Regions from separate parts of the Thioalkalivibrio sp. ALE11 genome, predicted to be linked through region 1. Evidence: predicted binding sites of a transcription regulator. Region 1 holds the regulator's gene; the other holds the start of a gene.
The links. The regulator FliA, encoded in region 1, starts transcription of late flagellar genes. The targets are predictions, from matches to a motif close to GCTAAAGTTNNNNNNNNNNCNGCCGATA.
Positions count from the first base shown of each region.

Region 2: a site for FliA is predicted at 1,532-1,559, ahead of F620_RS0112380 (chemotaxis protein). Genes of this name have one in related genera too.

Region 1 is NZ_KB906168.1:48,873-53,528, forward strand. It holds gene F620_RS0107100 (chemotaxis protein CheA) at 1-450, opposite strand, end outside; gene F620_RS0107105 (protein phosphatase CheZ) at 523-1,305, opposite strand; gene F620_RS0107110 (chemotaxis response regulator CheY) at 1,341-1,721, opposite strand; gene F620_RS0107115 (RNA polymerase sigma factor FliA) at 1,761-2,522, opposite strand; gene F620_RS0107120 (MinD/ParA family protein) at 2,519-3,343, opposite strand; gene flhF (flagellar biosynthesis protein FlhF) at 3,327-4,656, opposite strand, start outside.
Region 2 is NZ_KB906179.1:6,507-11,162, reverse strand. It holds gene F620_RS0112385 (protein-glutamate O-methyltransferase CheR) at 1-376, opposite strand, end outside; gene F620_RS0112380 (chemotaxis protein) at 572-1,501, opposite strand; gene flgA (flagellar basal body P-ring formation chaperone FlgA) at 1,725-2,393, shown strand; gene flgM (flagellar biosynthesis anti-sigma factor FlgM) at 2,486-2,803, shown strand; gene F620_RS0112365 (flagella synthesis protein FlgN) at 2,808-3,290, shown strand; gene F620_RS0112360 (flagellar brake protein) at 3,371-4,087, shown strand; tRNA gene F620_RS0112355 (tRNA-Ser) at 4,159-4,249, opposite strand; gene csrA (carbon storage regulator CsrA) at 4,361-4,564, opposite strand; gene F620_RS0112345 (aspartate kinase) at 4,627-4,656, opposite strand, start outside.

The sequences.
Region 1 (4,656 bases):
CGCGTCCGGCGTTTCTTCCGCGACCGGGGCGGCTTCGTCCCCGCCGCCGACGGGGACCGTTTCGTTGCGGGCCATGCGTCGCAGGGTGTCGACCAGATCTTCGGGCGCCGGCGTCGGCTCCTGGCCGTCGCGCAGCTCGCCGAACATCACGTTGAGGGTGTCCAGCACCCGCAGCATGGTGTCCATGAGCTGGCCGTCCACCTGGCGCTCGTGATTGCGCAACAGGTTGAAGACGTCTTCGGCGTTGTGGCAGACCGTCACCAGCGGGTCCAGCCCGAGAAAACCGGCCCCGCCCTTGATGGTATGGAAACTGCGGAAGACCGCGTTCAGCAGATCGGTATCGTCCGGATGCTGTTCCAGGTCGATCAGCTGTTCGTTCAGGCCTTCCAGCAGCTCCCCCGCCTCGATCAGGAAGTCCTGGAGGATTTCGTCGTTGGGGTCGATGGCCATGCGGTCTCTCCGTTCCGGTGACTCGAATCGTCGGCAGATGGCTGCCGGTGCAAGGGGATCCCGGGACGGACCCTAGAACCCCAGGCTCGACAGCAGATCGTCCACCTCGTCCTGTCCTTGAACGACATCCGTGCCGGAATCTTGAGTGTGGGGCACCGCGGGTCCATGCCCGCGGCGGTCCTCCTCGCGCGCGGTTTGTTCCGCCTCCGGGGCCTGTTCGGCCGCCGCCCGGGCATCCTTCTCCAGGCGCCCGGAAGACAGGCGGATCAGCGAGACCAGGCTTTCCTCCAGGTCCGTGACCAGACGGATGACCCGCCGGATCACCTGCCCGGTGAGATCCTGGTAGCTCTGTGCCATCAGGACCTGCGACAGCAACCGGCGCAGTTCTTCGGTGTCCTTGCCGGTCTGCTCGAAAAACGCATCGAGTTCGCGCGCGAACTCGCGGAATTCCTCCACCGACAGTTCGCGGTTGCGGAACCGGGTCCATTTCTCGGTGAGTTCCGCGGCGCGCCCGGCGAACGCCTCGGCAATCGGCAGGGACGATTCCACCGCATTCAGGGTTTCGTGCGTGGCCTGTTCGGTCTGGGTCACCACGTAACTCAGACGCTCGCGCGCATCCGGAATCTCGTCCTGTGCCAGCTCGACCAGACGCGAATCGCCCCGGAAGCTCTCCAGGGCCTCGTGCAGTTCGCGGGTCAGCTTGCCCAGTTCGTCGAACAGTTCGCGCTCGTAAGGCCGCGCGAGCTCCTGGATCAGGCGGCGCGAAGCCTCCTCGTCACCGCCTTCCAGAGCGCCCACCAGCTCCCGCGCCAGTGCGAGCCGGTCTTCCCCGGAGGCATTCTCTTGTTCGGTCATCGGGTCTCTCTTGCCGTGTCAGCCGGTCGCGGTATTCAGCCTTGAGCTTCAATACGTTCGAAGATCTTTTCGATCTTCTCCTTGAGCGTCTCGGCCGTGAAGGGCTTCACAATGTAACCGTTCACGCCGGCCTCTGCCGCCTCCACGATCTGATCGCGCTTGGCTTCGGCCGTGACCATCAGCACCGGCAACGATTTCAGCCGCTCGTCCTTGCGCACCTCGCGCAGGAGGTCGATGCCCGGCATGTTGGGCATGTTCCAGTCGGTGATCAGAAAATCGAAGTCGCCGTTCTGCAGCATCGGCAGGGCGGTGCTCCCGTCGTCGGCCTCCATGGTGTTGTTGAAGCCAAGATCCCGCAGGAGATTCTTGATGATGCGCCGCATCGTGGAGAAGTCGTCCACGATCAGGATTTTCATACCCTTGTCCACAGTTCGCTCCGGGAATGTGTTTGAACCTTAGAATATCTGCAGGGACTCGACGTCTTCGAGCCACGAGCCCAGACGCGCCCGCAGACGGTGCACCGCCTGGCTGCGGATCTGGCTGACGCGCGATTCGGTCACGTCCAGCACGGCACCGATCTCGCGCAGGTTGAGTTCTTCGGTGTAGTACAGGTTGAGCACCAGTCGTTCACGCTCGGGCAGATCGCCCAGTGCGCCGGCCAGTTCCTCGCGGAACTCCCCGGCCTCGATGCGCCGCGACGGGGACTGCTCCTGCCCTTCCAGCACGCGATCCGCCTCGCCCTCCGGGCCGCCCACCTCGTCCAGCGCGAACAGATGGGCACCGGCGTGATCATCCAGCATCTGGTAGTAGGTTTCCACCGGGACGCCCAGCTCCTCGGCGATCTCCGGGGCGCGGGCGGCGCGGCCCTCGCGGGCCTCCACCGTCTGCATCGCCTCGGAGATCCGCCGGCTGTTGCGGTGCACCGAGCGCGGCGTCCAGTCGCTGCGACGCAGCTCGTCGATCATCGCCCCGCGGATGCGGATCCCGGCGTAGGTGGCGAAGGTCGCCCCCTGGCCGCCTTCGAACTGCCGCGCGGCCTCGATCAGCCCCACCATGCCCGCCTGCACCAGGTCATCCACCTGCACCGAGGCCGGCAGCCGGGCCATCAGGTGATGGGCGATCCGATTCACCAGCTCGACGTGGTCCGCGACCAGCTGATCCGGTCCTCCGGTCCCCGCCCGGGCGTATCCCGAAAGTCTGTTCTTTGGCGTGTTCATGCGCTTTGCAGCATCCTCTCGACGAAGAATCCAACCCCCCCGCTGGCGCCGCGGGCCACCGGCCAGCCGTCGACCTTGCGCGCGAGCTCGAGGAACGCCCGTCCCGCCGGGCTGCCCGGAGACTGCTGCACCACCGGCGCCCGTTTCTGCACCGCCTGGCGCAGGGCATCATCCAGCGGAATCACGCCCACCAGATCCAGTATGACCTCCGGCAGATAGGTGGAACAAACCGCCTGCAGCTTCTGCATCACCCGTTCCGCGCCGGCACGGCCCTGCACCATGTTCGCGACCACGCGGAACCGGTTCACGCCATGATCCCGATGCAGGACCTTGATCAGCGCATAGGCGTCGGTCATCGATGCCGGCTCGTCGGTGACCACCACCAGGGTCTCCTGCACGGCCTGACAGAAACTGGTCACCGACTCCTGCAACCCGGCGGCGGTATCCACCACCAGCACGTCCAGCGGTCGTGTATACATGCTGAAGGCCTGGATCAGGCCGTGATGTTCCGGCCGGCTCAGGTTGGCCATGGTCGCGATCCCGGACGCGGAAGGCACCACACGGATTCCCTCCGGGCCCTCGATGATCACGTCCTCCAGATCCTCGACGTCCCCGGTCACCAGGTCGTGCAGCGTCCGCTGCGGACGCAGGCCCAGCAGCACATCGACGTTCGCGAGCCCCAGGTCCGCATCGAACAGCATGACCTCGCGTCCCAGACGGGCCAGTCCGACCGACAGGTTGACCGAGACATTGGTCTTGCCGACCCCGCCCTTGCCCGAGGCCACCGCGACCACCTTCAGGGGCTTAGTGTTGTGTGACATGACGTCCCTTCAGCACCGGTTGAATCATTTCCAGCGGGGCGGGTTCCTCGCCCGCGGCCGGCTCGTCCGCGGATCGCGGCCGCCGGGCCTCGCGTTCCGTCGCCTGGCGCCGCCGCCAGGCCTGCATCGCCTCGTCGACCCAGGCATCGGCCGCCCCGTGTTCGGGTTCCTCCTGCAGCGCCAGGCGGGTCAGATGTCCGGTATCCACGCGATGGAAATCCTCGGCGATGCGCTGGCCGTCGCTCATGAATGCGACACCCAGCGGCTGGTCCAGCAGCACCGAAAGCACCTCCCCCAGCTGTTCCGCCTCGTCCAGCTTGGTCAGCACCAGGGCCGAGGGTTCCGTGGGGGCGAATGCCTCCAGCACCCGCCGCAGGGCCATGCCCTGGGTGGTGGCCGCGATCACCAGCCAGGTCTCCGCGCGCACGTCGGCAGGCATGTCCGTCAGCAGGGGTTCGCGCGGGGCGGTACGCGGCGACTGTCCGGCGGTATCCACCAGGATCAGGTGCCCGCTGCCCGCCGAGCGCCGCGCCATCTCGCGCAGCTCGGCCTCCGTCTCCACCACACGCACCGCGGTGCCCGCCATCTGGCCGAAGGCCTGCAACTGCCGCGTCGCGCCGATGCGCTGGGCGTCCATGGTGACCAGGGTGACCGAATCCGGCCCCATGCGGCGGATCTGGCGCAGTGCAATCCGCGCAATGGTGGTGGTCTTGCCGACCCCGGTCGGTCCCTCCAGCGCGAGTACCCCGCCCTCGTCGAGGATCGAGGCGCGCGCGGTCACGATGGCGCCCGACAGGCGCGCCCGCAGGCGCTCCCATGCCTCCTCCGAGGTATGATCGTCGAGGATGCTGCCGGCCAGGCTGCGCGCCAGCGGCTCGCGGAAGCCCAGATCCATCAGCCGCGCCTTGCATTCGGCCGCCAGTGGATGCCGCGCCGCCCAGCGGGCCTGCTCGTTCTCTTCGTACTGCCGCGTCAGCAGGCTGCGCAGATCCCGCAGTTCCTGACGCATCGCGGACACCTCGGGGTCGGTGGGCCATTGCGGGGCCGGCCGCTGCCGGGACGCGGCACCCGCCCCCCCGCCGGTGGAAGCCGCCGCGGGCTCCGGTGCGCGGGGCTGCTCAGCACGTGGCGCCGGTTCATCGCGCACGCCCTGGCGCATCGATCCCCGGGCGGGGCGTGCCCCGCTGCCGGCGTCGTCCTGCCGCGGGGCACCCCGGCCGTCACCCTCCGCCGTTCCGGCGGGCGCCTCGCCGCCATCGAGGGCGGCGACCACCTCCAGCCAGCCGTCGACCCGGCGGCTGGACAGGATCACG
Region 2 (4,656 bases), on a different contig from region 1:
CCTCCCATTCCGAGACCACCATCGAGATGCTGTAGGGCTCCTGGCCACTGGAACACCCGGCCGACCAGACCTTGATCGACGACCGAGTGGACGCCAGCTCCGGGAGGATCACGTGGCGCAGGATCTCGAACGGAAAACCGTCGCGAAACCAGGAGGTTTCGTTGGTGGTCATCGCGTCGATGACGCGCGTGCGCAGCTTCGGACTGGGCGCCTTGCGCAGGGCGTGCAGCAGTTCCGGCACGTCCTTGTAGCCGAATTCATCCAGCAGGCGGGACAGCCGGCTGGACACCAGGTACTGGCGGCTGTCCCCCAGCACCAGGCCACAGCACTCGGAGAGAAAGCGCGCGAATTCTTCGTAGTCACGGGAATCGATCACGCACACATCTCCGCCTTGACGCGTGCCGGGCCCGTCCGCCGTCCGCTGGTTGTTCGGTTCGATGATTCCATGCTGCCACAGTATAGGGCTTCAGGGCGGTCTTGCGGGAGCCCGCGACACGCAAAGGGGCGGCAAGTGCCGACCGCCCGCCTCCGCCGGGCCGGCAACCCCTCGCCCCCGGTAACCACCGACATCTCAGGCGGTCTTGTTGATCTGTTCCAGGACCGCACTGGCCAGTTCGTCCGGGTTGAACTTGGAGAGGAACGCATCCGCACCGGCCCGACGCACCATGTCGGTATTGAATTCGCCGCTGAGCGAGGAATGCAGCAGCACCCGCAGCGGCCGCAGGCGCTCGTTCTCGCGGATCTTTGCCGTCAGGGTGTAACCATCCATGCGCGGCATTTCGATATCCGAGATCACCAGCTCGACCGTGTCGTGGATCGGACCCTCGGCGGCTTTCTCCTCCAGGTAATCCAGGGCTTCACGCCCGTCCTTGCACAGCACGTAGGGCCACTCGAGCCCCTGGATGGCGCTTTCGATCTGGCGGCGAGCCACCACCGAGTCGTCGGCGATGACGATTTCCCGACGCTCGGGTGTCTGCTCGGCCACCGCGGAACGCACGCTTTCCGACACCTCGGTGGGCAACGGATTGACCAGCGACAGCACGCGCTCCACGTCGATGATCTCCACCAGCTTGTTGTCGAGTTCAGTGACCGCCACCAGAAACGACTCGCGCCCGGTGCCGCGCGGGGGCGACTTCACCTGGTCCCAGTTGACGTTCACGATGCGATCCACCGCCGACACCATGAAGCCCTGCACCGAGCGATTGAACTCCGTCACCACGACCTTCTGCTGGCCGTCCGCCCCGGCCCGCGTCGACTGCATGCCCATCGCCCGCGCCAGATCGATGATCGGCACGGTCTTGTCGCGCAGGGTGGTGACGCCCCGCACCACCCCGGCGGACCCGGGAATCTGGCGCAACTGCGGCAGCGGAATCACCTCGCGCACCTTGAACACGTTGATCCCGAAGGTCTGCGTGCCGCCCAGATAGAACAGCAGCAGCTCCATCCGGTTCTGCCCGACCATCTGCGTGCGCTGGTTCACGTCGTCAATAAACTGACTCACGGTTCTCGCCCCCTGGGTTGTTCTCCCTGCTAACGGCCGCGCCGGCGGGAGCTTGAACCACGCATCGGACGCGCAGGACAGGCGCCGGATGCCATGGCACAGAATCTGCATGTATTCCGTGACGAAGACACAGGGTCAACGGTGACCGGACATGCACCTTTTCAAGTTACAGGCTTTGCTCCCGTACCGCAGCCCGGGCCGCAGCGGGGGTGCGCTTCTTCTGATGCTCGCGCTCCTCGCCCCGACCGCGCAAGCGGAGATCGAGCCGGTGCAGAACATTCGTGACAGCGCGGAACGGTTCCTGCACCAGCAGCTTGGGGACCACAACGGCGACGATGTGGAGGTGCAACTCGGTCATGTCGACGACCGCCTGCGCCTCAAGCGCTGCGAAGAACCCCTGGAGGCCTCGCTGCCGCCCGGCGGCCGCCCGAGGGGCAATACTGCGGTCAACATCCGCTGTCCCGGGCCGGTGACCTGGTCGGTGTACGTTCCGGCCACCGTGGAACGCCACGCCGAGGTGGTGGTGGCCCGCCGCAACCTGTCGCGCCAGCAGACCCTGGGGCCGGGCGATCTGCGCATGGAGCGCATCGAGACGTCGCGCCAGGCCAGCCATTATTTCGAGGACGCATCCGAGGTGGTCGGTCTGCAGACCCGCCGCGCGATTCGCCAGGGCCAGGTCATCGGCCAGCAGCACGTTAATGAACGTCAGGTGATCCAGCGCGGCCAGCGCGTTACCATCCTCGCCAGCAGCGGCAGCGTCACTATCCGCATGCAGGGCGAAGCCCTGGAGGACGCCACGGCCGGCGACTGGATCCGCGTGCGCAACACCTCCTCCGGACGCGAGATCGAGGGCGAGGTCCAGCCATCGGGCACGGTTCGCGTCGCCCTGTAGTAAAATGTGACGGAAATCCCGCAACCGACCCTACAGTTTCGGGCATTCCGGCCGATACACGAGGCAGACCAGTCAAACGACAGGACAAAGTCATGGATATCAAAGGCCCCAACATCAATGGCCTGCGCCCCGACAGCCAGAACGGCGGGGTCCGCGGCCGTGACGACGACGCCCGCACCGGCAGCAACGGGGTGGACCGCGCCGGCAACGGCGGGGCCGCCAGCGGTGACGCCGTCACCCTGACCGGTGCCGCCCAGGCCATGAACGGCAGCGGCGAAGCCAGCGAGGCCGCGCCGTTCAACGAGGCGAAGGTGGCCGAGATCCGCGAGGCGATCGCTCAGGGGAACTACCCGATCGACAACGAGGAACTGGCCGATCGCATGATGGAAATCGAAGGCCTGCTGCGGTGATCCGGTGGTGACCGACGAAACCGGAATCCGTCCTTCCCTGGAGGAATCCATCCGTCTCGGACAACGGCTGGAGGATATCCTGCTGGAGGAAACCCGGGCCATCGAGTCACGGGAGCCGGAGCGGCTGCAGGCCGCGGTCCAGCGCAAGCAGGAACTGCTGCAGGCACTGGAAACCGAAACCCGCAAACAGCAGCAATGGATCGAAGCTCGCGGTGCCGAGTTCACCCCGGAAGGGGTAGCGCGGCTGTTCGCGCGTCTGGAGGGAGGGGAGCACCTCAACGACCGCTGGCAGGCGCTGCGGGCGACGATCGAACGCTGCAACGAACTCAACCAGGGCAACGCCCGGCTGATCGAACGCAACCAGCGCCGGGTGCAGATGTCCATGCAGATCCTGCGTGGCGAAGACAACGGACCGGCCACGACCTACGACCCCTACGGCAAGGCCCGTCATCGCCGTACCACCGGCCAGACCATCACCCGCGCCTGAGCCCGAGTTGGGCCGGAAAGGCGTGAACTCCGTCACAGGGTGTATGATGCGCGAACCCACTTCGGACGCGACGTGCCCTCATGGATGACAACGACTATACCGTCGACACCCCGGAACGCATCGGCCAGATACTGCGCGACCTGGACCACGGCCTGACGCTGGTCAGTATCCGCCTGGAAGAAAGCGGCCCGCTGCACACCTCGGCGCTGATCCGTCTGGATGCCGACGCACGACGTCTCTACCTCGACCAGCTGCAACCCCCTTCCCTCCACCAGCGGATCCGGCCCGGCCAGCCCCTGCGCGTCTTCGCGACCCTGCGCGGCGTGGCCGTGCGGTTTACCACCGAGGTCCGCCAGATCGTGAGCGAATCGCCGGGAGACCTCTACGAGTGTCCGTATCCCGCCGAACTGCAATACCTGCAGCGTCGCGAGACCTTCCGCGTTCATATCCCCCTGAGCAACCGCCCGACCCTGCAGATCCAGGGCGAGATGCACGAAGAACCGATCGAGGGATCGGTGGTGGACCTTTCAGCCGAAGGCATGTGCGTGGAACTGCCGAATGAAGTGCTGCAGGAGATCCCCTATGGCAGCCGCCTGGAATTCACCAACCTGCTGCTCCCGGACGTGCAGGAAAGGGTCTCCGGCGCCGTCAAACTGGCCAACTCGCGCCCTTCCACTCGCGAAGGCCATTCGTATGCTGGCTGCGCGATCATCGAGATGTCGGCCCGCCTGGAACGTGCCATCAACGTCGCCCTGCTGTTCTATCAGCGTGAGGAACGCCGCCGCGCGATGAACTGACCGACCCCGGCTTGCGTGCCCACAAAAAAGGCCCGCACGAGCATCACTTGCCGTGCGGGCCTTTTGCGTTCTGGCGGAGAGTGAGGGATTCGAACCCTCGATGGGCTTTTGACCCATACTCCCTTAGCAGGGGAGCGCCTTCAACCACTCGGCCAACTCTCCGTGACTGCGGTGCAGAGGATACGGATTCACGCTGCGGAATGAAAGCCCGCGCGGCCCCGAATTGATGATTTTAACTTCATTCGGGCCACGCGGAGATCGCAGCGTCGGACGTCACTCGTTCCCGCGATTGTCGCCGGAGCCGTGTTCCGAATCTTCGTCCTGAATCCGCTGAAAGATCTCTTCGCGATGAACCGCCACGTCCGGGGGCGCATTGATGCCGATCCGGACCTGGTTGCCCTTCACACCCAGAACGGTGACGGAGACGTCATCGCCGATCATGAGGGTCTCCCCCACCCGACGCGTCAGTATGAGCATGCTTTTCTCCACAGTACCTGTGTCGGACGAGGTCGGTCGCCCGGAATCCGTTGATTGAGTCGTCACCCCTGCTCCTTTGGTAGACCGGCTGG